4 regions of the Halopseudomonas sp. L-58 genome follow, and region 4 is predicted to be linked to each of the others. Evidence: predicted binding sites of a transcription regulator. Region 4 holds the regulator's gene; each other region holds the start of a gene.
What was found. Region 4 encodes FliA, which starts transcription of late flagellar genes. Its sites were predicted from a motif close to CTAAAGTTTNNNNNNNNNNNGCCGNTAA; they were not measured.
Positions count from the first base shown of each region.

Region 1: AC13EY_RS03600 (methyl-accepting chemotaxis protein) is a predicted target of FliA. The motif match lies at 1,957-1,984, and genes of this name have one in related genera.
Region 2: AC13EY_RS10695 (methyl-accepting chemotaxis protein) is a predicted target of FliA. The motif match lies at 2,646-2,673, and genes of this name have one in related genera.
Region 3: AC13EY_RS01960 (methyl-accepting chemotaxis protein) is a predicted target of FliA. The motif match lies at 2,256-2,283, and genes of this name have one in related genera.

Region 1 covers NZ_JBSXON010000038.1:70,625-76,384, reverse strand. Annotated here, with positions in the region: gene AC13EY_RS03610 (methyl-accepting chemotaxis protein) at 1-50, shown strand, start outside; gene AC13EY_RS03605 (long-chain-fatty-acid--CoA ligase) at 66-1,763, opposite strand; gene AC13EY_RS03600 (methyl-accepting chemotaxis protein) at 2,051-3,142, shown strand; gene AC13EY_RS03595 (efflux RND transporter periplasmic adaptor subunit) at 3,257-4,501, shown strand; gene AC13EY_RS03590 (efflux RND transporter permease subunit) at 4,498-5,760, shown strand, end outside.
Region 2 covers NZ_JBSXON010000065.1:22,498-28,257, reverse strand. Annotated here, with positions in the region: gene moaA (GTP 3',8-cyclase MoaA) at 2-997, shown strand; gene hemN (oxygen-independent coproporphyrinogen III oxidase) at 1,092-2,474, shown strand; gene AC13EY_RS10695 (methyl-accepting chemotaxis protein) at 2,707-4,578, shown strand; gene AC13EY_RS10690 ((2Fe-2S)-binding protein) at 4,575-5,042, opposite strand; gene AC13EY_RS10685 (xanthine dehydrogenase family protein molybdopterin-binding subunit) at 5,039-5,760, opposite strand, start outside.
Region 3 covers NZ_JBSXON010000029.1:24,334-30,093, reverse strand. Annotated here, with positions in the region: gene AC13EY_RS01975 (potassium/proton antiporter) at 1-450, opposite strand, end outside; gene AC13EY_RS01970 (thiopurine S-methyltransferase) at 562-1,212, shown strand; gene AC13EY_RS01965 (AEC family transporter) at 1,265-2,194, shown strand; gene AC13EY_RS01960 (methyl-accepting chemotaxis protein) at 2,442-4,070, shown strand; RNA gene ffs (signal recognition particle sRNA small type) at 4,145-4,241, shown strand; gene AC13EY_RS01950 (DUF6538 domain-containing protein) at 4,310-4,447, shown strand; gene AC13EY_RS01945 (methyl-accepting chemotaxis protein) at 4,582-5,760, opposite strand, start outside.
Region 4 covers NZ_JBSXON010000028.1:37,898-43,657, forward strand. Annotated here, with positions in the region: gene AC13EY_RS01765 (chemotaxis protein CheA) at 1-782, opposite strand, end outside; gene AC13EY_RS01770 (protein phosphatase CheZ) at 938-1,726, opposite strand; gene AC13EY_RS01775 (chemotaxis response regulator CheY) at 1,754-2,131, opposite strand; gene AC13EY_RS01780 (RNA polymerase sigma factor FliA) at 2,353-3,090, opposite strand; gene fleN (flagellar synthesis regulator FleN) at 3,087-3,914, opposite strand; gene flhF (flagellar biosynthesis GTPase FlhF) at 3,947-5,314, opposite strand; gene flhA (flagellar biosynthesis protein FlhA) at 5,383-5,760, opposite strand, start outside.

The sequences.
Region 1 (5,760 bases), on a different contig from region 4:
ATGAGTTGTCCGGGGAGTTGAGCACCCTGACCCAGCGGCTCTCCGCCTGAGTCAGGGCATCGCGATCAGGCCGTCGCCGGGGCGGCCTGCCGCTGGCGCTCCTCTTCGTAGAGCTCCTTCTTCGACAATTTGCCCACCGGCGTCTTCGGCAGCTCCGCGCGAATTTCCATCGCGCTCAGACGTTCATGCTTGCCAAGACGCGAAGCGAGAAACGCCTGCAGGGTTTCGAAGTCGAAGGGCTCGACGCCGGCACGCAGCTTGATAAAGGCTTTCGGCGCCTGCCCGCGATAGGGGTCATCGACCCCGATGACCGATACCTCCTCAACGCCCGGGTACTCGTAGATGGCCTCTTCGATCACCCGCGGATAGACGTTGTAGCCGCTGCACAGGATCATGTCCTTGGTACGATCGACGATGTAGACGTAACCATCCTCGTCCATGTAGCCCACATCACCGGTACGCAGGAAGCCGTCTGCAGTCATTGCCTCTGCCGTCGCGTCCGGGCGCTTCCAGTAGCCTGCGGTAATATTCGGCCCCTTGATGCAGACCTCGCCACGCTCGCCGATCGGCAGCTCGGTTTCGCCGCCGTCGAGCGGCAGGATGCGAATCTGCGTGCCCGGCACCGGCACACCGCATGACCCGGGGCGCGGCTGGGCGTCGCGCGGGGTAAAGGTGCCGCTGGTGGTGGTTTCGGTCATCCCCCAGCCCTCACGCAGGGCGCAACCGGAACGGGAGAAGTACTGCTGCTGGACCTCGACCGGCAACGGCGCGCCACCGGAGTTGGACATTTTCAGCGACGACAGGTCGTGCTTGTCGGTCTCAGGATGGCTGAGCAGACCGATGAACATGGTCGGCACGCCCGGGAAGGTGGTAATGCGGCTCTGACTGATCTCGCGCAGTACCGTCAGCACGTCAAAACGCGGGTGCAGGTAGATCTCGGCGGCAGCACGCAGGCCAAAGATCATATTCACCATCAACGCGTAGATGTGGAACGGCGGCAGCACTGCCAGCACCCGCTCCTGCCCGGGCACGATCGCCGAACGCAACACCTCGCGCAGCTGGGCACAGGAGGCCGTGATATTGCCGTGGGTCAGCATCGCCCCCTTGGGGACGCCGGTGGTGCCGCCGGTATATTGCAGCACAGCCAGCGTGTTGGCCGGATCGGCCAGCAGGTGCTCCCGATAATCGCCGGCATTGTCCAGCAGCTCGGCAAAACTGCAGCACTGATCGCCCCAGGCCACCATCGCCGGTTTGCCAAGCAGATGGCGCTGCTCGTCGCTGACCTCACCACAGAACTCGACCAGACTGCCCACGACCAGCTGACGCAGCCGAGTGCGCGTCATCAGGCTCGCCATACGCGGGTAAAAGGCCTCCAGATCCAGCGTCAGCATGATGTCGGTCTGACTGTCCTCGATCTTGTGCTCGAGGGTGCGTTCAGCATCCAGCGGTGAATAGTTCACCACCGTCCCGCCGGCGCGCAGCACACCCAGAAAACCGATGAAGTAATGCGGGCAGTTGGGCAGATACAGCCCCACATGGACGCCGGGGCCAACACCCAGTTTCTGCAGACCACAGGCCGCGCGGGAGACCAGCGCGTCGAGTTCGCTGTAGGTAAGCTTGTGGCCAAGGAAGTCGATTGCCGGATTATCGGGGAACTCGGTGACGGCCGCGTCCAGCAACGCCGGAATGGCCTCCGGGGTATAGGCAAGCTCCCAATTCACGTCCGACGGATACGACTTCAACCAGCGCAATTCGGTGTCCACAGCATGCTCTCCATTGTCTGCCCGGGCGGCTTTGGCGCGGGGCGCTTTTTGTTTTCCCAACCCTAGTCGCTGTGCCGTGCTCCGGTGAAGCTTGATCGACTGCGGATATGTCGGGCCATAGCCGCTGCCAACGCTGAGCGACAAGGCAAATCCTGCCGCAAATCAATAATCTGCCAGTCGAATCAACGCATCATTACAGTTTGATGTTACTCGGCCGATAGCAAGTCCGAGTCGGCCCGATAACAGTATCGTCCCTATACCCCTCCCTGCCCATCCAGGAGCAAAACGTGTTCAAAAGCCGTCAATTGCGCGCAGAGCTGCAACAATCCCAAGAACTGAACCGGCAACTGCAGGAGCAACTCGGCACACTGACGGCACAACTGGACGAACGACAACGGCAGTTCGATGCGCGTATCGGCATTGCCGAGAGCGAGCAGACCCTGTCCCAGAAGCTGCTCGGTTGCCGGGAAATGGGAGATCATCTGGTCCAGGATGTGCGCGAATCGGTGGCCGGCGCGGCGAGCCGCCTGATGGATGAGCAACAGACCCTGACCGCGCTGAGCGAGATCTTCGCCCAGACCCAGCAGGCGGTGCGCAGCCTGCAGTCACGCTCCGACACGGTGGGCAACCATGCCGAACGCAATGCCGAGTCTGCCAGCAGCCTTGACGAAACCGCCGGCCGCATTCGTGCCTTCATTGCCGTCATCCAGGACATCTCCAAACAGACCAGCCTGCTGGCCCTGAATGCGGCCATTGAGGCAGCACGAGCCGGCGAAGTGGGTCGCGGCTTTGCCGTGGTAGCCGATGAGGTACGCAGTCTCGCCGAGAAGGCCCAGCACGCCAGCGAAAACATTGAGGTTCTGGTAACCCAGGTAATGGAAAAGAGCCAGACCCTGTCCGGCATGGCTGAGGAATCCATGCAGAGCAGCCTGGAAATCGCCGCCTCTGCCCAGCAGATTGATCAGGTAACCCATCAGGTCATCGACCATGCCGACCGGATGAAGCAGGTGATCAACAGCTCTGCCACGCGCAGCTTTCTGTCGACCGTAAAGCTCGATCATGTGGTCTGGAAGATGGATCTGTACCAGCGCATCGCCGCCGGCAACCTGAGCCAATCACTCACCGATCACCACGAATGCCGCCTGGGGCAATGGTATTACCGTGGCCAGGGAGCTGACCTGTACAGCCACCTGCCGGCATATCGTCAGCTGGAAAATGTGCATCGCCAGGTACATGAATGCGGTCTGCAGGCGCGCGACGCCGCTCTCAAGGGTGACAATGACAGGCTGCACCGGCTGCTGCTGGACATGGAACAGGCCAGTGTCCAGGTCGCCCAGCAGCTCGACCGCCTCGAGCGGGAGATCGGCAGCAGTCACTGATCTGCGCAGTGTCCGCAAGGACACTGCCGCGACACTCAGCGCTATTGCGACCATCGCCGTCACACGCTATACAGAGAGACCCTTACGCCCGCAGGAAAGAACAAGAGAGAAGGAATGCGTAAACGTCTCACACCGCTGTTGATCGTTGTCGTCGGAATCATCATTTTCATCCTGCTGCGCGTCACCCGTGATCAACCCGAGCCGCTGGGCACCCAGGAGCGCGCCTGGCGGGTTGCGACCGAAGCCATTGCACCTGACGCCTTCCAGCCCCGCCTGACCCTGTACGGCCAGCTGGAATCACCACGTCGCTTTACCGTGGTCGCACCGCTGGCAGGCCGTATCGCCGCGCTTCCTGCCAGCGATGGCAGTCATATCAAGGCCGGCGAGCTGGTAGTGGCGCTGGACGAGGCCGACATCACGCCACGGATCGAGCAGGCCAGAGCCGAACTGGCCGACGCCAGGGCGCAGCTGGACAGTGAAAAGCTGGCACATCAGGCCGACCAGCAGGCCCTGCGCATGGAGCAGCGGCTGGAAGCCAACGCCCGCAAGACGCTTGAGCGCATGCAGCAACTGGTAGCCCGCGAGATGGTGCCTGCGGTCGAGGTCGACAACGCCCAGGATGCACTGGATCGCGCCGCCCTGACGGTTGCCAACCGCCAGCGCAGTCTGTCCACCTACGCCTCGCGTCTGGCTGCCCAGCAGGCACGCGTTGAGCGCGCCAGTGCGGCGCTCGACAGCATCCAGCGCGATGCCGAGCGCAGCCGTTTTGTCGCCCCGTTCGACGGGGTCGTCGGGGCAGTTCAGGTCGCCGTCGGCGATCAGGTCAACGCCAACGCGCCGCTGCTCGATTTCTATCCGCTGGAAGGCCTGGAGCTGCGCGCGCTGGTCCCGCAGATTCACAGCCAGGACTTTATCAACGCGTTGAGCCAGGGCCAGACGCTGGATGGTCACAGTCTCGACAGCACGCCCGAGATCAAGCTGACCCTTGCCCGCATCGCCGGCAAGGCTGACGCACGCGGCATTGAAGCCATCTTCACCGTCACCAATCCGCGCCCGGAATTACGCCTTGGCACCCTGCTGGCCATCAGTGTCGCCCGGCCGGCCCACGACAACAGCGTCGCCCTGCCCTACAGCGCCCTGTACGGTAACAACACCCTGTACACCGTCGAGGACAGCCGACTCAAGGCGATCGCCGTCGAACGTGTCGGCGAAACCCTGGACGAGCAGGGTAACCGCCGGGTACTGGTGCGCTCCAGCGCGCTGGAAAGCGGTATGCCGATTGTGACTACCCATCTGCCCAATGCCATGACCGGTCTGAAGGTAGATACCGGTGAAGCCGCGGCGGAGCCGGCACAATGAGCAACACCGGACCGCTGGGCTTCTTTGTTCGTCACAAGGTTGCCGCCAACCTGCTGATGCTGGTCATGCTGATGGGCGGAGTGATCGGCCTGTCGCGCATGAACATCCAGTTCTTCCCGACCTTCGCCCTTGATTTCGTTACCGTCCGGGTGGTCTGGAATGGCGCCGCGGCGGAAGACGTCGAGCAGGCGATCACCATCCCGCTGGAGCAGCGCCTGCGCAGCATCCAGAACCTCAAGAACATGACTTCAACCTCGGCCCAGGGTGTATCCAGCATCACCCTGGAATTCCGCGAGGGCACCGACCCGATCGTCGCGCTCGATGACGCGCGTCAGCAGGTGGATGAATTCCGCAACCTGCCGGCGGCGGCAGAAAAGCCGGAGGTGGTGCGGGTTGCCCGCTACGATCCGATTGCCAACCTGCTGCTCTACGGCCCGTTCGAACCCCACGAGCTGCGCACCATCGCCAACCGCATGGAAGACGATCTGCTGAACAAGGGCATCGACCGCATTGTCATCAACGGTGTGCCCGAGCAGCAGATCAGCATTGAGGTACCCAATGCCGAGCTGCGCCGACTGGGCATGTCGCTGGACCAGCTTGCGGCACGTATCAACGCCGAGTCACGGGATCTGCCGGCAGGCCAGGCCGGCGAACAGGATTCGGCCCGCGAGCTGCGCGCCATCGAGCAGCGCCGCGATCCCCAGGCTTTCGGCAGCATCGCCCTGCAACCTGAGGGTGACAGCCACCTGCGCCTCGGCGACATCGCCGACATTCGCCAGGAGCCGAGGCGCAACCAGGTGCTGCTGCGTTACGACGGCCAGCCCGCCGTGGAGCTGCAACTGGAGCGCAGCGAGGACGGCGACTCGCTTGAGTCGGCGAAAATCCTCAATGACTGGCTGGAGGAAATCCGCCCAACCCTGCCTCCGCAGCTGAAAATTCACGTTTATGACCAGGCCTGGCAACTGATCGATGACCGCATTCGCCTGCTGGTGAACAACGGTCTGAGCGGTCTGGTGCTGGTTCTCATCCTGCTCTACCTGTTCCTGCCGGCTCGGGTCGCGCTGTGGGTGGCGGTCGGTATTCCCACCGCCTTTCTCGCCGCCCTGGGGGTGTTCTGGATGATTGGCGGCTCGATCAACATGATCTCGCTGTTCGCGCTGATCATGGCACTTGGGGTGATCGTCGACGACGCCATTGTGGTAGGCGAAGACGCCGACGCCCATCACCGCAGCGGCGAGGCCTCCGAGCGTGCTTCCGAA
Region 2 (5,760 bases), on a different contig from region 4:
GATGACACAGTCGATATTGCAGGACGGTCTGGGGAGAAAGATAGAATATCTCCGTATTTCGGTGACAGATCGCTGCGATTTCCGCTGTGTTTACTGTATGGCCGAAGATATGACCTTTCTTCCCCGCCAGCAGATTCTCAGTCTTGAGGAGATTGAGCGTTTGGCGCGGTTGTTTGTCGCCCGGGGCGTTCGCAAGATCCGGCTGACCGGAGGCGAGCCGCTGGTGAGGCGTGGCGTGGTTGACCTTTGTGCCCGCATCAGTGCCCTGCCGGGGCTGCGCGAACTGGTGATGACCACCAATGGCTCGCAGTTGACCAGGCTGGCCCGGCCGCTGGCCGAGGCCGGCGTTAAGCGGCTGAATATCAGCCTCGACAGCCTCAATCACGAACGCTTCAGGAGTATTACCCGCACGGGTGACCTGCAGCAGGTGCTCGATGGTATCGAGGCTGCGCGTGACGCCGGTTTTGAGCGGGTCAAGCTCAACACGGTGGTGCTCAAGGGCCGCAACCACGATGAGGTGCAGGCGCTGGCGGCCTACGCGCTGGAGCGGGGTTTGGACATCACCTTTATTGAAGAGATGCCGCTCGGTGAGGTCGGGCGTGAGCGGGGCGAAGCCTACTGCTCAAGCGACGAAGTGCGCAGCCTGCTGGCGGAACGCTACCGCTTGATCGACAGTGCTGAAAACTCCGGCGGCCCGGCGCGCTACCTGCGAGTCGATGGCTACCCGGACAGTCGCATCGGATTCATTTCACCGCATTCGCACAATTTTTGTGACACCTGTAATCGGGTACGTCTGACCACCGAAGGGCGCCTGCTGCTTTGTCTTGGACACGAGAATTCGCTGGATATGCGCGCCCTGGTCAGGCGTCATCCGGAGCATGACGAGCCGGTCAGCGAGGCTCTGGAACGTGCCCTGCAACACAAGCCGGCGCGGCATGAATTTAGCGTGGGTGGTGAGGTTCAGGTGTTGCGTTTCATGAACGCGACCGGCGGCTAGGATGCGGCCACGGGTCTATTGACGCTGGTCAAAACCTGGTTTGCCTGGCCGGCGTAGGCTTTGTTCCATGCCAGAGCAAAGCCGGAGTTTCCCCATGCTGCCCACTATTCGTTGGGATGCCGATCTGATTCGACGCTACGACCATGCTGGTCCGCGTTATACCTCCTATCCCACCGCCGTGCAGTTTCACGACGGTGTCAAACCGGCAGACTTTCTGCACGCCATCGACGCCTCCCGTGAGGCCGGTCGGCAACTTTCGCTTTACGTACATGTGCCGTTTTGCGCCAACATCTGCTACTACTGCGCCTGCAACAAGGTGATTACCAAAGACCGCAGCCGGTCGCGCGAGTATCTCGCCAGCCTGCAGCGCGAGATGGAGCTGATCAGCGCTCATCTGGGCCCGGATCAGGTCGTTGAGCAGCTGCATTTTGGCGGCGGGACGCCCACCTTTCTCAGCCATCAGGAACTGCGCGAGTTGATGGCCGGGTTGCGCAGTCGGTTCAGCCTGCGTGACGACGATATCGGTGACTACAGTATCGAGATCGACCCCCGTGAGGCCGACTGGGCGACCATGGGGCTGCTGCGCGAGCTGGGCTTCAATCGTGTGAGTTTTGGCGTTCAGGATCTGGACCCGGAAGTGCAGCGTGCGGTCAACCGTCTGCAGACGCTGGAGCAGACCCAGGCCGTGATGGACGCCGCGCGCACGCTTGCCTATCGCTCGATCAACATCGACCTCATTTACGGTTTGCCCAAGCAGACGCCGGAGAGCTTCGCCCGCACCGTTGAGGCGATCATCGCACTCAAGCCTGACCGGCTGTCGGTGTTCAACTACGCGCATCTGCCGGAACGCTTCATGCCCCAGCGCCGGATCAACAGTGCCGATCTGCCTAGCCCCGCGCAAAAGCTGGAAATGTTCGAGAACAGCGTGCGTCAGCTGCTGGCAGCGGGGTATCGCTACATTGGTATGGATCACTTTGCCCTGCCGGACGACAGCCTCAGCATCGCCCAGGAGAACGGCGAGCTGCAGCGCAACTTTCAGGGTTACACCACGCACGGGCATTGCGATCTGATTGGTCTGGGCGTCTCCTCAATCAGTCAGGTCGGTGATTTGTACTGTCAGAACAGCAGCGACCTCAAGGTCTATCAGGAGCGTTTGCAGGCGGATGAGCTGGCGACCCAGCGTGGTCTCGTCTGCCATTCCGACGACATCATTCGGCGGGCGGTTATCAGCCAGCTGATCTGCCATTTCCAGCTGCAGTTCAGCGATATTGAGGCGCGCTTCGGGATCGACTTTCCCGAGTACTTTGCCTCCTGCCTGCCGATGCTTGAGCAGATGGCCCGTGATGGGCTGATCATCCTCACACCTGGCGGGATTCGGGTTATGGCCGCCGGCCGGCTGCTGGTGCGCTCGATTTGCATGCTGTTCGACGCCTATCAGAGTGACACCAGCCAACAGCGCTTCTCGCGCATTATCTAGCTCAACACACGGCGCCCTGCGACGTCAGCAGGGCGAGCGTTTTCGACAGCGTCACCGGCTGTGCTGTCGAGGCGCTCTGGCTGGCGTGTATCGGCGATGAGATGGCAGTCTGCTTGCAGCAAAATGGCATTTCGTCATCTAACCTTGAAAAGACGGTCTGTATCGCCGGAAATCAAGTTTCCGTCTGGCGGGACGACATACAGTTTCAGACCCCCTTTTCGAAGCAAAACCGATGCCTACCAGACTCAGCTTCAATCAGAAGATCCTGCTGGCCGCTTCCCTGGTCGTGATTGCGGCCTTTTCGGCCTTCTCTGTCTATAACGATTACCTGCAACGCAAGACTCTGCAGGCCAATCTGCAGACGTATCTGACCGACGCCGGGACGCTGACGACGGACAATATCAGCAACTGGTTGTCCGGTCGTATTTTGTTGCTGGAGAATCTGGCACAGAATATCCAGAGCGAGAGTCCGGACCGGCTGGTGCCGTTGCTCGAGCAGCGCACGCTGGCTGAAACCTTCGATTTCAGCTACCTCGGTGCCGCCGATGGCGCCTTTACCATGCGGCCTGATTCCGAAATGCCGGCGGACTACGACCCGCGCTCGCGGCCTTGGTTCAAGGGCGCGCGTGAGGCCGGCAGGACCATCCTGACCAGCCCTTACGTCGATGCGGCTACCGGCGCACTGATCATGACTATTGCCACACCGGCAGGGGCGGGCGTGGTTGGCGGCGACCTTAACCTTCAGACCATTTCCCGGATTATTAACGCTCTGGATTTCAATGGCATGGGGTATGCGTTCATGGTCAGCAGTGATGGAACCATTCTGGTGCATCCCAATGCCGACCTGCAGATGAAGACCCTGAGCGAGATCTACCCGCGGAACACACCGCGCATCGAGCGCAGCCTCAGTGAAGCCGAGCTGGATGGTCAGCCGCGCTTACTGACGTTTTTGCCGGTCGTCGGATTACCCGGTGCCGACTGGTACGTCGGCCTGTCGATTGACCGTGACAAGGCTTTCGCCAGCCTTGCCCAGTTTCGCTATTCAGCGCTGCTTGCGGTTATCGTATCGGTGGTGATTATTGTGCTGCTTCTTGGCGTGCTGATGCGCTACCTCCTGCGTCCGCTGGTTTCGCTGGGAGCGGCGCTGGAGAATATCGCCGAGGGCGAGGGTGACCTGACCCGTCGCCTGCCTGTCACCAGCCAGGACGAGTTTGGTCGGTTGGCCAACGCCTTTAACCAATTCGTGCAGCGTATCCACGAGTCAATCAGCCAGGTGGCCAGTACCAGCAGTACGCTGCACGACGTTGCGCGGCAGGTGGTTGATGCCTCCAATGCCAACATGGCCAGCTCTGACGAGCAGTCCAGCCGGACCAACAGCGTGGCGGCGGCTATCAATGAGCTGGGTGCGGCGGCGCAGGAAATAGCCCGCAATGCGGCGGATGCATCCGCGCAGGCCAGTCAGGCGCGCCAGGGAGCGGAGCAGGGATCGGCAGTAGTCAGCCAGTCGATTGCTGCAATGCAGGAACTGTCGGCCAAGATCAGTGAATCGAGCAGAACGATTCAGTCACTCAGCCACAAGACCGAGGACATAGGTCGCATTCTGGAGGTGATTCAAAGTATCTCCGAGCAGACCAACCTGCTGGCGCTGAACGCGGCCATCGAGGCGGCCCGTGCCGGTGAGGCAGGGCGCGGGTTTGCGGTGGTTGCCGATGAGGTGCGCAACCTCGCACACCGCACCCAAAGCTCCGCCCAGGAAATTCACGACATGATCGAGAATCTGCGCACCGACGCCGGTGCAGCGGTCAGCATCATGACCGACAGTCAGCAGTACAGTCAGCACAGCGTCGAGGTAGCGGGGCAAGCCGGCACCCGGCTCAGCGAGATCACCCACGGTATTGGCGATATCGACAACATGAACCAGTCGGTTGCTGCCGCAACCGAGGAACAGACCTCGGTAATTGAAAGTCTCAACGTCGACATCACCGAGATCAACACCCTCAACCAGGAGGGAGTTGATAACCTGCAGGCGACCCTGCGTGCCTGTGCCTCACTCGAGGATCAGGTCACCCGGTTGAGGCAGTTGGTGGGCAGTTTCCGTATCTAGGTTGCCAGCTCGGCAATCGCCTGCCGCAGCCCGTTGTAACCGGTGCAGCGGCAGAGATTGCCGTGCAGGGCCTGTTCGAGCTCAGCGACATCCGCAGCGGGGTTGTGGCGAAGAGCGGCGGTCAAGCTGCTGACAATGCCGGGGGTGCAGTAACCGCACTGCAGCGCGCCGGCATTGACCAGTGCGGCGCTGATGTGCTCGCACAGCGGGTCCTCGCGCAGCCCTTCAATGGTCTTTACCGTGCGCCCCTGCACCTGACAGGCAAGCAGCAGGCAGGCGGGTACGGAGTCTCCATCAACCACGACGCTGCAGGCACCGCAGCGACCTATGCTGCAACCTTCCTTCGGTCCGGTCAGCCCCAGATCCAGGCGCAGTATGTCGAGCAGGCGACGGGCGGCCGGTACTTCGAGCGTCTGCTCCTGGCCATTGACGGTGAAGTGCAGGGTAAAGAAGACGTCGTTCACGGATGTAGCTCCTGCATGGCTGCAAGCAGTGTGGTTGGTTCTACCGGCAGGCGCTCCGGGCGTACGCCGATGGCGTTCTCGATGGCGGCGGTGATGGCCGGGCTTATCGCCTCGATGCCCAGTTCGCCGATACCGCGTACCGGGTAGCTTTCTCCGCCGAGAATGCCTTCTATGACGTCGACCTGTTGCTCGGGAGCGTCGGCCAGTGTCGGGATGAGATAGGCGTCGAGGTTGTCCAGCAGGTACTGACCGTCCTGCATGGGCACGTCCTCAAGCAGCGTCATGCCCATGCCCATGATGGCGGCCCCTTCGATCTGGCCGCGGTAGCTGGGCGGGTGGATAACCCTGCCGCCGGCGGTGATATGGTGCAGTCGCTCGACACGAATCCGCCCCGTCAGCCGGTCGACAGCCACGTGCGCAACGGTGGCGATGAGCAGTTGCAGATAGCGTCCGCGCGGGGTGGCATCCGGGCCGGTCGGGAAGTCGAAATGTACATTCAACGTGACAGGCGTGCCTGCGCCAGCCAGTTGCGGGTAGCTGATGACGAGCTCTCCTGACTGATCCCGCAGTCCGCCGGGGCCGGGTTGCAGCCCCGGTGTTGCCGGTGGTGCCAGACTGGTCAGCAATGCGCGCCATTGCGGCTGCAGGCGGCGCAGGGCCTCCACCGCGATGATGCTGCTGCGTGAGGCGCTGGTCGGGCCGGAGTCGGGGCCGCTGG
Region 3 (5,760 bases), on a different contig from region 4:
AACCCGTTGTTTCAGGTTCAGCCCCTTGCCCTGCAGCAGCGAGAACACCGCAGCGGCGTCGGTGGAGCCGACGATGGCACCAAGCAGCAGGCCCTGCAGCCAGTGCAGCTCCAGCAGCCAGGCGGTAAGCGCACCCGTCAGCGCGGCGCTGATCAGCACCCCGAGGCTGGCCAGGGACACGGCGGGCCACAGCCCCACCCGGAAGTTTTCCACCCGTGTGCGCATGCCGCCATCAAGCAGAATGATCGCCAATGCCAGACTGCCGATCAGAAAGGCGGTGTTGGCATCCTCGAACTGAATACGGCCAATACCGTCCACCCCGGCCAGCATGCCGATGATCAGGAAGATCAGCAGCAGCGGGATGCCCAGACGCGACGACAGCGAACTGGCGAGCACGCTGAAGCAGAGCAGCACGGCACCGATCAGAAAGAGGGTGTTGATATAGTCCATGGGAGCAGCTCGGAGCGGGTGGATGGAACGCGTTCACTATATCGTTTATGGCCCGGAGCGGTAAAAAAATTGCTGTATAGTCAACGCATTGCAACGTAGGGAGAAAGCAGGATGGATGCGGCATTCTGGCATGAGCGCTGGCAGCGCGGGGAAATCGGGTTTCACAAGGCGTCAACCAATCCGCTGCTGCAGCGCTGGTGGCCGCAGCTCGGAGTCGATGCAGAGGCTCCGGTTTGGGTGCCTTTATGCGGTAAATCGCTTGATCTGATCTGGTTGCGCAGCCAGGGGCACCCGGTTCGGGGCGTTGAGTTGGCGCGCAGCGCGCTGGAGAGCTTCTCTGACGAGCATGGGCTGGATTTGCAATGGCAAACGGAGGGGGAGTTTGAGGTTGCCGAGGGCGCCGGTTTTACGCTGTATTGCGGCGATGTCTTCGCACTCCGGCCCGAGCATCTGCAGGGAATCGGTGCAATTTATGATCGCGCGGCGCTGATTGCGCTGCCGCCGGAAATGCGTGCGCGTTACGTTGCCCATCAACGCGCACTGCTGCCCGCGGGCTGGCGTCTGCTGCTGGTGACCCTGGATTATCCGCAGGAGCAGCGCCCCGGGCCGCCTTTCAGCGTGTCCGATGCCGAAGTACGGCAACTGTACGCGGACTGCAGTATCGAGGTGCTGGAAGAGAAGGATGTATTGGCCGATCACGCCGTGTTTGCCAGCCAGGGCATGCGTTCGCTGACCGAGCGGGTATACCTGATCGCCGACTAAGCCGTGTCGGGGCTGCTAGACTGCGGCACCGACTGTTCGCTGCGGAGCCCTCATGCTGGCCGCCCTTGCCTTACTCTACAAACTGTTGCCGCTCTATGTGACGGTTGGTCTTGGCTGGCTAGCCGGCCGCTATCTGGATGCCAGCGGCCGGCACATCGCTGGCATCATGATGTATATCGTGACGCCGTCGGTGGTGTTTTCCGGGGTGATGCACGCGCCGCTGTCTGCTGAAGTCATCCTGCTGCCGTTTCTGACCTTCGCGCTGTGCAGCCTCACCGGCTGGGCGCATTTGCAGATCGCCAGACGCTGGTTTCCAGGGGCCGGCGCCAACATGATCCCGCTTGCGGTCGGAACCGGTAATACCGGTTACTTCGGTATTCCGGTTGCGCTGTTGCTGTTCGGTGAGCAGGGGCTGGCGATTTATATCGTCTGCATGCTCGGCACCACCCTGTTCGAAAACTCCGTCGGGTTTTATCTGGCCGCGCGCGGGCGCTACGGCATTCGGGACTGTCTGCTCAAGGTAGTGCGGCTGCCGTCGTTATACGCCTTCTTTCTGGCGGTTGGCCTCAACAGTGCCGGCCTGCAGATTCCGGATGCATTCGAGCCGCTGTTCGATAACCTGCGCGGTGCCTACAGCGTATTCGGCATGATGATTATCGGTATGAGCATTCTGAGTTTCCGCGGTCTGGCCGGAGACTTGCGCTTTACCGGGCTGGCGCTGCTGGGCAAGTTCGTCAGTTGGCCGTTGCTGGCGCTGGCATTCTGCGCGCTGGATGCCCGTCTGTTTCAGGTCTACGATGTCGCCGTCTATCAGGCGATCATGCTGATCTCCATCACCCCCATTGCCGCCAATACGGTTGTCATAGCCACGCTGCTCGACACCCATCCCGCGCAGGTTGCCGGCACCGCGCTGCTCAGCACGCTTGTCGCGCTGCTGTACATTCCGCTGATGAGCGCTTGGCTGTTTACAGGTGCCAATTGAGATCAGCGTAAGACTTCTTTGTAAGCGCCCTGTTTTTTATGAGAAAAACAACTAAAAAGCACTCATGCTTTAGCGCTCATGGTCGATACTCATGTCAGGAAGCAAAAAATTGACGTGTGCGTGACGGCGCGCGTTGGCTGTTGTCGGTGTGATGTTTAATGATCCAAGCCGAGCCTGCCTCCAGGGAGTTATCGCGGACTCGTGTCTCGAGTCCTGCCTGCCGTGCTGACAAGAGTGAAAAAGAGCCATGCTTAGTGTCTTCCGTGATTTGAGTTTCCGCTGGAAATTGACCCTTCCCATTCTGATTCTGGCCGCGTTGTTCGTCCTCCTTGGACTGTCCGCATTCTGGGCTGTCTCCAAGGTTGAGTCGCGTCTGGTACGTGTCTCGACCGACCTGTTGCCGCGCAGCTCGGTGGTGCTTGAAGCCGACCGTGACATGTATCAGGCGTTGGCGGCCGAGCGGGCCATTATCGAAGGCGTGGTCTCAAGCGGGCTGGATGCCGAGCACACTGACAACATGCAACAGGCCAGTGATCGCATTGCGCGTTACGCGGCTGCCACCAAAACGCCGGAAGGGCGTGCGCTGGCGGATGAATTCGCCAGGGCGTTTGCTGTCTGGAAAGCCACCTCACTCGAGAACGTCCGCCTGGCACGGTCCGGCGACGCAGCCAGGGCGAGTGACAGCAGCTACGGTCAGGGTTATGAGCAGTTTTCGCGGGCGCGTGAGCTGATCAACAAGATGACCGAGCTGATCAACCAGCAGGCTGAAGCGGAAGCGGCTGAAGCTGAAGCGGATGTCGCTGCAAGCCATGCTCGGGTGACGGTGGTGCTGGCCATCGGTGCCGTCGTGTGCTTTCTGATGATCGTATTTTTCCCCGGCCTGATTACCAACCCGTTACGTGAGCTGCTGCAGCGCATTCGCGACATTGCAGACGGCGAGGGCGACCTGACCCGCCGCGTGGTGGTGCACTCCAATGACGAATTGGGCCAGCTGAGCAAGGCATTCAACGCATTTCTGGAGCAATTGCAGGGGCTGATACGCGACGTTGCCGAATCGACCCTGCAGGTAGCCTCGGCTGCCGAGCAGATGAGTGCAATTGCCGAGGGGCAGGAGAAACTGGTCAACGAGCAGTATATGGCGGTCGATCAGGTCAGTACCGCTGCGACGGAGATGAGCGCTGCCATCCACGAGGTTGCCGACAACGCGCATAGTACTGCTGATGCCGCCCGTGAGGCAGACCGTCAGGGACACTCCGCTTCCGATGTGGTGTCAGCCACCATGAACGATCTGCGACGCCTGGCCGCCGATGTTGAAGAGGCTGCGGGTGTGATCAACAATCTGGAGCAGGACACCGACAAGATTGGCGGCGTGCTCAGTGTGATCGAGGGTATTGCCGAGCAGACCAACCTGCTGGCACTCAATGCCGCCATCGAGGCCGCCCGCGCCGGCGAGCAGGGCCGCGGCTTTGCGGTGGTGGCCGACGAGGTCCGTGCACTGGCGGCGCGTACCCAGGACTCCACCCGTGATATCCAGCAAATGATCCAGAAGCTGCAGAGCGGCACCGGACAGGCTGTTGCCGTCATGCAGCGTGGTGCCCAGCTGGCAGCACAGAGCGTCGAGAAGGCCGGTACCACCGAATCTTCGCTGAACGAGACTTCCGCCTCCGTCATGCGCATCAACGACATGGCTGCGCAGATCGCCGCCGCGTGCGAGGAGCAGAGTCAGACAACCGAAGATATCGCCCGCAACATCAGCGGCATTCGTGATCTGTCCAACCAGTCTGCGCAGTCGTCTCAGGAAAGTCGCGATGCCAGTAACGTGCTCGCACGCCTGGCTGCCAATCTGCAGCAACAGGTTGGTCGCTTCAAAACCTGATATTCGGGTTGTAACTTGAGCATAAGCCGTTACAATAGCGCGGCCTGAGCAAGCTCAGGTCGCTATGGTGGCCCCACCGGTCCCCTCGCAATGATCAGCCGTGAACCCGGTCAGGCCCGGAAGGGAGCAGCCGCAGCGGTCATATCGTGTGCCGGGGTGTGGCTGGTGGGGTTGCCTCCAAATACTTGATTTATAAGGCTTTTTGCCGTTTCTTGTGCAGGTGGTACAAGAGGTGGTACATGCAGGCCTTACCCTCATATCTCCAGCTTTCCCGTCACTCTGTCTTCTACTGCCGTGTTGCGGTGCCGCAATCGTTGCGTCCGGTCATTGGCAGACGCGAGATTCGTCGTTCGCTCAATACCCGCTGTCGTCATTAAGCCTTAGACGCAGTCATACCCGTTATCCGTCAAGCGAAGGGTATCGGCGGTTCTATGCTGAGGTTGGTCATTCAGGTGGGTTGCACAGGACAGCGCCGGACCTTGAGCGTCCGGCGTTGTCCTGATGCGGTAGATCAGACGCGGAAGCGTCCGATCAGCTGTTGCAGGTCGCTGGCCAGGCGTGCGAGCTCTTCGCTGGTGGCTGCGCTCTGCTCCGACGCCGTGCTGGTTTGCTGTGCAATATCGCTGACGTTGTTGATATTGCGATTGATCTCTTCTGCGACCGATGACTGCTCTTCCGCGGCCGACGCAATCTGCACGTTGAGATCATTGATGCGGGTCACGGCGTCGGTGATCGCAAGCAGGCGATCGCTTGCCAGGCCAACAGCGTCTACCCCTTGTTTGGCTTTGTCGCGGCTGATCTGCATCACGCTGACCGCTTCGCCAGTGCCTTCCTGCAGGCGGGTGATCATTTGCTGGATTTCGGATGCGGACTGCTGGGTACGCGAGGCCAGCGCTCGGACCTCGTCGGCCACCACTGCAAAGCCGCGCCCCTGTTCGCCGGCGCGGGCGGCCTCGATGGCCGCGTTAAGCGCCAGCAGATTGGTCTGCTCTGCGACGCCCTGAATCACCGTCAGCACCGAGCTGATGCTGTCGCTTTCCTGTTCCAGCCGCTGGATAACCTGGGCGGCGCGCTCCACTTCCTCTGCCAGGGATTGAATGGCATCGATGGTGCGGGTGGCCAGCTGGCGGCCCTGCTGGGCTTCCTGTTCGGCCTGATGTGACGCATCGGCGGCCTCGGCAGCATTGCGCGCCACGTCCTGCACTGTGGTGGTCATCTCGTGCATCGCGGCCGCTACCTGCTCGACTTCATGCTGCTGCTGGCGCACGCCGCTGCCGGTTTGCACGCTGATTGCCGAGGTTTCCTCGGCCGCAGCGGCAAGTTGGCCACTGGAGCCGGCCACCTGGTTGATGGTGTTCTGGAAGCGTTCTGCCATGCGGTCGAAGGCCTGGCTGATGCGTCCCAGCTCATCGGTTCTGCGGTCGTTGGCGCGGCTGGTCAGGTCGCCGTCGGCGAGCCGGGTGCTGGCCTGCTCCAGTCGGGTGACGGAAGCGCTGATACCGTGAATGATGCTCCAGGACATCAGCAGCAGTGCGGTGAGGGCGACCAGGGTAGTAATAGCCGCGATTATCAGCGTGTTCTGATAGCTGGTTTCGGCGTTCTGGTACTCCTGCTCGGCGATGGCGCTCTGCAGCTCGAGCAACTGCTCGAGCGTGCCTGCCAACGTACCGGCCTCAGGCCGCAGCGTGGT
Region 4 (5,760 bases):
CCCTTGCCGTGCAACTGGTCAAGCAGCGCCTCAAATTCATCGTCGGTAATGTCGTCACCGTCAGACGCCGGCCTGGACGATTCAGCGGCTGCCGGCTTTTCTGCCGCAGCTGCCGGTGCCTTGCCCGGACCATGCAGTTCATCCAGCAGGGCCTCAAATTCGTCATCGGAGATCTCATCCGCGCCGGCGGCGGGCGCTGTCTGGGCAGCAGCAACAGAGGCTGCGGCAGCCGCACTGCCATCACCATGCAGGGCGTCAAGCAACTGCTCGAATTCATCGTCGGTGATGTCACCCTCGGCAGCGGCAGGTGCCGCAGCGTCAGCCGGACCAGCCTCGGGCTCCGGCTCAGGCGCTTCTGCAGCAGGCGGCTCGCTTGTTGCCTCATCCGCCGATGCGGGCTGAGCCAGAGCGGCCAACGCATCCAGCAGAGCAGGCGCAGCAGGAGTCGGTTCCTCGCTCTCTCGCACCTGGGCAAACATGCCATTGACCGTGTCCAGCGCCTGAAGAACGACGTCCATCAACTCGGGCGTGACGGTACGTTCGCCCTTGCGCAGAATATCGAATACGTTCTCGGCGATATGGCAGCAGGCAACAAGGGCATCCAGCTGAAGAAAGCCGGCCCCGCCCTTTACGGTGTGAAAGCCGCGGAAGATAGCGTTAAGCAGATCCATGTCGTCGGGCCGGTTTTCCAGCTCGACCAACTGTTCGGACAACTGCTCGAGAATCTCGCCGGCCTCGACCAGAAAGTCCTGGAGAATCTCTTCATCCGCATCGAAACTCATGCACCCACTCCCCTCGGGCGTGTTATCGGAAGGCCACGCAATGCCGCCTTGAATTTCCATCTCGGCGCTGCGCAGTCACTCAACGTTGCTGCCAGGCAGCGACCTTGAGCAGTCAGACCGGCCGCGCGCTCAGCGTGCGGCAGTTACAGCTGACATCAGAATCCCAGGCTGGAAAGGAGGTCATCAACCTCATCCTGACCGGAAACAACGTCTTCCCTTTTATCGGCATGAATTTGCGGACCTTCACCCCTGGAGGAGGATTTTTTTCCGTCCTCGGGAGATTCACCATGATTGATGCCGGTAATGCGGTCGACCTGTCCCGCCATTCGGACCAGGTTGACCAGGCTCTCTTCGACATCATGCACAAGCGTAGTCACACGCTTGATCACCTGGCCGGTCAGATCCTGATAGTCCTGAGCCAGCAGAATATCGTTCAGATTGGTGGACAGATCCTTGCTGGTCGATTCGGTCTGCTCAAGGAACTCGCCTACCCGGCGGTAGAGGTCGCGAAACTCGTCCGCCGCCATCTCCCGACGCTGCAGCCGCTGCCAGTCTGACTTGAGGGCGTTCGCCTGCTGCCCCAGATCAGCGACCTTGGGCACGCTGGCCTCGACCAGATCCATGGTCCGGTTGGCCGCCTTGTCGGTCAGCTGAACCACATAGTCCAGCCGGTCAGAGGCATCGGATATCTTGGAAGTATCGTTGTCACCACCCAGCGCGTGGGTCGTGTCGATCTGAAAATTGACGATGGCATTGTGCAACGCGCGGGTGAGCTGCCCCACCTCGTGATAAAGACCACGGTCGCGTGCCTGATTGATGGCATGAATGACCAGCAACGCTTCACCGAAGTTGCCGCTCTCAAGGTGACCAACCAGCTGGTGCGCATTGTCCTTCAGCGAATGCTCGAATTCCTGAGCGGTCGCCTGGCCGGGATCCTTACTCAAAGCCATAACCTGTACCCCGGTTGATTATTATTTAGCCTGAACTCGCTCAAAGATTTTTTCGATCTTTTCTTTCAAGGCCTGAGCCGTAAACGGCTTGACCACATAGCCATTGACGCCCGCCTGCGCGGCTTCAATGATCTGATCTCGCTTGGCCTCGGCCGTTACCATCAGCACCGGCAGGTGCTTGAGCCGCTCGTCGGCCCGCACAGCGCGTAACAGGTCAATGCCGCTCATGCCGGGCATGTTCCAGTCAGTCACCAGAAAATCGAAACTGCCGCTCTGCAGCATCGGCAACGCGGTGTTGCCGTCATCGGCTTCGGCTGTGTTGGTAAACCCAAGGTCGCGCAACAGGTTCTTGATGATGCGCCTCATCGTCGAAAAATCATCAACGATGAGAATTTTCATATTCTTGTCCAAGTCGACCTCCGTACAAACCAGGGAATGTGCAGGCCTGCACCCCAAAAACCCATCGCAAATAACCAATCAAGCCGCAAAAGAAGCTCTGATCAATCAGCTGGAAGCCAGCAGGCTGATCGGATGCACCCTCGAAAACGCCACCTGGACGTCCGGCCCGAAGCCACTACCTGTCGAGCAATCCGAGCATTGTCCGGATGTTGACGACAAAATCAATCATTTCGCCAGCTCATCAGCTTCGAGCGCAACCTAGCAGCACATTGACTGTGCAACTGACTGACCCTGGATTCACTGACACCCAGCACGGCGCCGATCTCCTTGAGGTTAAGCTCCTCATCGTAATAAAGCGACAGCAGCAGTCGCTCGCGCTCGGGCAACGTGTCGATTGCCGCGATCAAAGCCGCTCTGAAACGCTCATCCTGCAGCCCGGACGCCGGTTCCTCGCCGCCCTGCACATCTGCCGGCGCACCCGACTCAAGCAGATCATCAAAGCTGAACAACTTGCTGCCGGCGGTATCACTGAGAATCGTATAGTACTCTTCCAGGCTCATCTCCAGCTCGGCGGCAACTTCGTGATCCTTGGCGTCACGCCCGAGCCGCGCCTCGACCGCGCGCATCGCATCACTGACCATCCGCGTATTGCGGTGTACCGAGCGTGGCGCCCAGTCGCCCTTGCGCACCTCGTCCAGCATCGCACCGCGAATGCGGATGCCGGCATAGGTTTCGAAACAGGCGCCCTTGCCGAAGTCGAAATTGCGGGAGGCTTCCAGCAGCCCGATCATACCGGCTTGCATTAGATCCTCCACCTGCACACTGGACGGCAGCCGCCCCAGCAGGTGGTAGGCAATTCGCTTTACCAGCGGCGCATACTGCTCGACGAGTCGATCCTGCTCACCGCGAGAACTCTGTGCTCGTGTATACATGCTCAATCCGCCAGCCTGTGCTGTCATAGGCCAGACCCAGTCGGTTGCACCAGACGTTCGACGAAGAACTCCAGGTGTCCTCGCGGGTTGGCCGGCAGCGGCCAGGCATCAACTTTCTGTGCAATGGCGCGAATTGCCAGCGAGGCCTTGCTGCGCGGAAAAGCTTCAAACACCGCGCGCTGCTTTTGCACTGACTTGCGCACCGCCTCATCAAACGGAACGGCTCCGACATACTGAAGTGCAACGTCAAGAAATCGATCCGTCACCTTGGCGAGCTTAGCAAACACCATGCGGCCCTCCTGCGGCGTGCCGACCATATTCGCCAGCACGCGGAATCGGGTCATCCCGTAATCACGGTTGAGCAGCTTGATCAGGGCGTAGGCATCGGTAATCGACGTTGGCTCGTCACATACCACGACGAGCACCTCCTGCGCCGCCCGCACGAAGCTGACTACCGAATCACCAATGCCGGCCGCCGTATCGACGATCAGCACGTCGATATTGTCACCGATCTCGCTGAACGCCTGAATCAGGCCGGCATGCTGCTGGTGGTTGAGGCTCACCATGTTGGCGGCCCCCGAGGCGGCCGGCACAATACGAACGCCGCCGGGGCCGGTGACCAGAACGTCACGCAGATCGCACTTGCCCTCCAGCACGTCGGCCAGCGTTGCCTTTGGCTTGAGCCCCAGCAGCACGTCAACGTTGGCGAGACCAAGGTCAGCGTCGAGCAGCACAACGCGCCGTCCCATCTCCGCCAGAGCAAGGCTGAGATTCACCGACACGTTGGTCTTGCCGATGCCACCCTTGCCCCCGGTGACCGCGATTACCTGAACCGGATGTTTGCTGCCCATCTGCGCTGATTACCTTAATCCTGTGAAATTGCTTAACTGGCCCGCTGGCTGTTCATCATACCGGCAAATACGTCGGCCATGGTCTGATCTGCCGGCGCATCATTACCAGCCATACTAACTGCACGACTCACCAGCTGATGCCCAACGGCACGACTGATATCGTCGGGAATGCGCTGGCCATCTGCCAGATAGGCTACCGGCAAACCCTGCTCCATCGCCAGCCCCAGCGACTCACCGAGCGTTGCGGCCTCGTCCACTTTCGTCAGAATGCAGCCCGACAGACCGCACACCTTGTAAGTATGGTAGGCCGCTTTCATGACTCGGTGCTGGCTGGTCGCCGGCAGCACCAGCAGATTGCGTACCCGACGCCCCTGACTGGCCAGGGTGTCGAGCTGGCCGCGCAGGTAGGGATCGTTGGCCTGCAGACCGGCGGTATCAATCAGAACCAGGCGCTTGCCGGCGAAATCGGCCAGCACGTCATTGAGATCCTGCTGTTCATCTACCACCTTGACCGGCACATTGAGAATGCGGCCCAGGGTGCGCAACTGTTCGTGCGCGCCGATACGATAGGTATCCATGGTGACCAGAGCAACGTGCTGACTGCCGTGCTTGAGCACGTAACGCGCAGCGAGCTTGCCCAGCGTAGTCGTTTTGCCGGCACCGGTGGGGCCGACTAGCGCGATCACGCCGCCGGCATCGAGCGGCTCTTCGCGCAGCACCGGCACACGATGCGCCAGATAGGCCAGCAGCATGCGCCAGGCCTGACGTGGATCACTCACGTCAGAAACCTGACGCAGCAGATCCTGACTGACCTCGGCCGGCAAGCCCATCTGGGTCAGACGGCGCCAGAGACCGGCCTGTTTCGGCTTGTGCTGATTGAGCTGCCCCCAGGCCAGCCCCCCCAGCTGAGACTCCAGCATTTCCCGCAGCCCGGCCAGTTCGGCGCGCATGGCGCTGAGGCTGGCATCTTCAACGGCCGCTGCCGCCGGCGAGCGCTCCGCAGCAGGCCGGCTGGCTGCAGCCGGCGCCGCCGGCTCAACCGGCTCCTGAATCAGCCGATCCAGCAGATCACGGGCCTCCACAGAACCCTGGCGAGCCGCGTGGCGCATGCTGTCACCAAACAGCTGACGATTGACCAGCGGCTGATCGTGGGAGGCCATCTCGCCCACCTCCAGCTCGGCGCGCGCGGCAACGATGCGCTCCTGGGTCTTTTTCAATTCAGCATCCAGACCCGGTGTCGGTGCCGTCAGACGGGGCGCCTCGTAGTCCAGCGCAGCGGTCAGCTCAACGCCACCGGCCACCCGGCGATTGGCGATGATCGACGCATCAGCGCCCAGCTCATCGCGAACCAGCTTCATCGCCTGGCGCATGTCTGCGGCAAAGAAACGTTTGACTTTCATGGCTGACCTCGTCGCTTTTCTGGCACCGCCCGCTGGCGGTTGCTGTCATTCATTCAGAGTGCTGCAGTTCAGTTCTGGCCAACCGTCGCAATGATGGTGACCTGCTTGCTGTCCGGAATTTCCTGGTAGGACAGTACATGGGCGCCCGGGGCTGCGTAGCGTACAAACTTGGCCATCATCATTCGGATCGGCCCCGCTACCAGCAGTACTGCCGGCTTGCCCTGCACTTCCTGCCGTTGCACGGCATCAGACAGTGAGCGCTGCAGCTTCTCGGCCATGCCAGGCTCCAGCAACATACCGTCGTCGGCGCCCTGACCGGCCTTCTGCATACTCTGTAGCAACATCTGTTCCAACCTTGGCTCCAGCGTGATCACAGGCAGCTGAGAGTCAAGCCCCACAATGCTTTGCACGATTGAGCGCGACAACGCGACACGCACAGCGCCGAT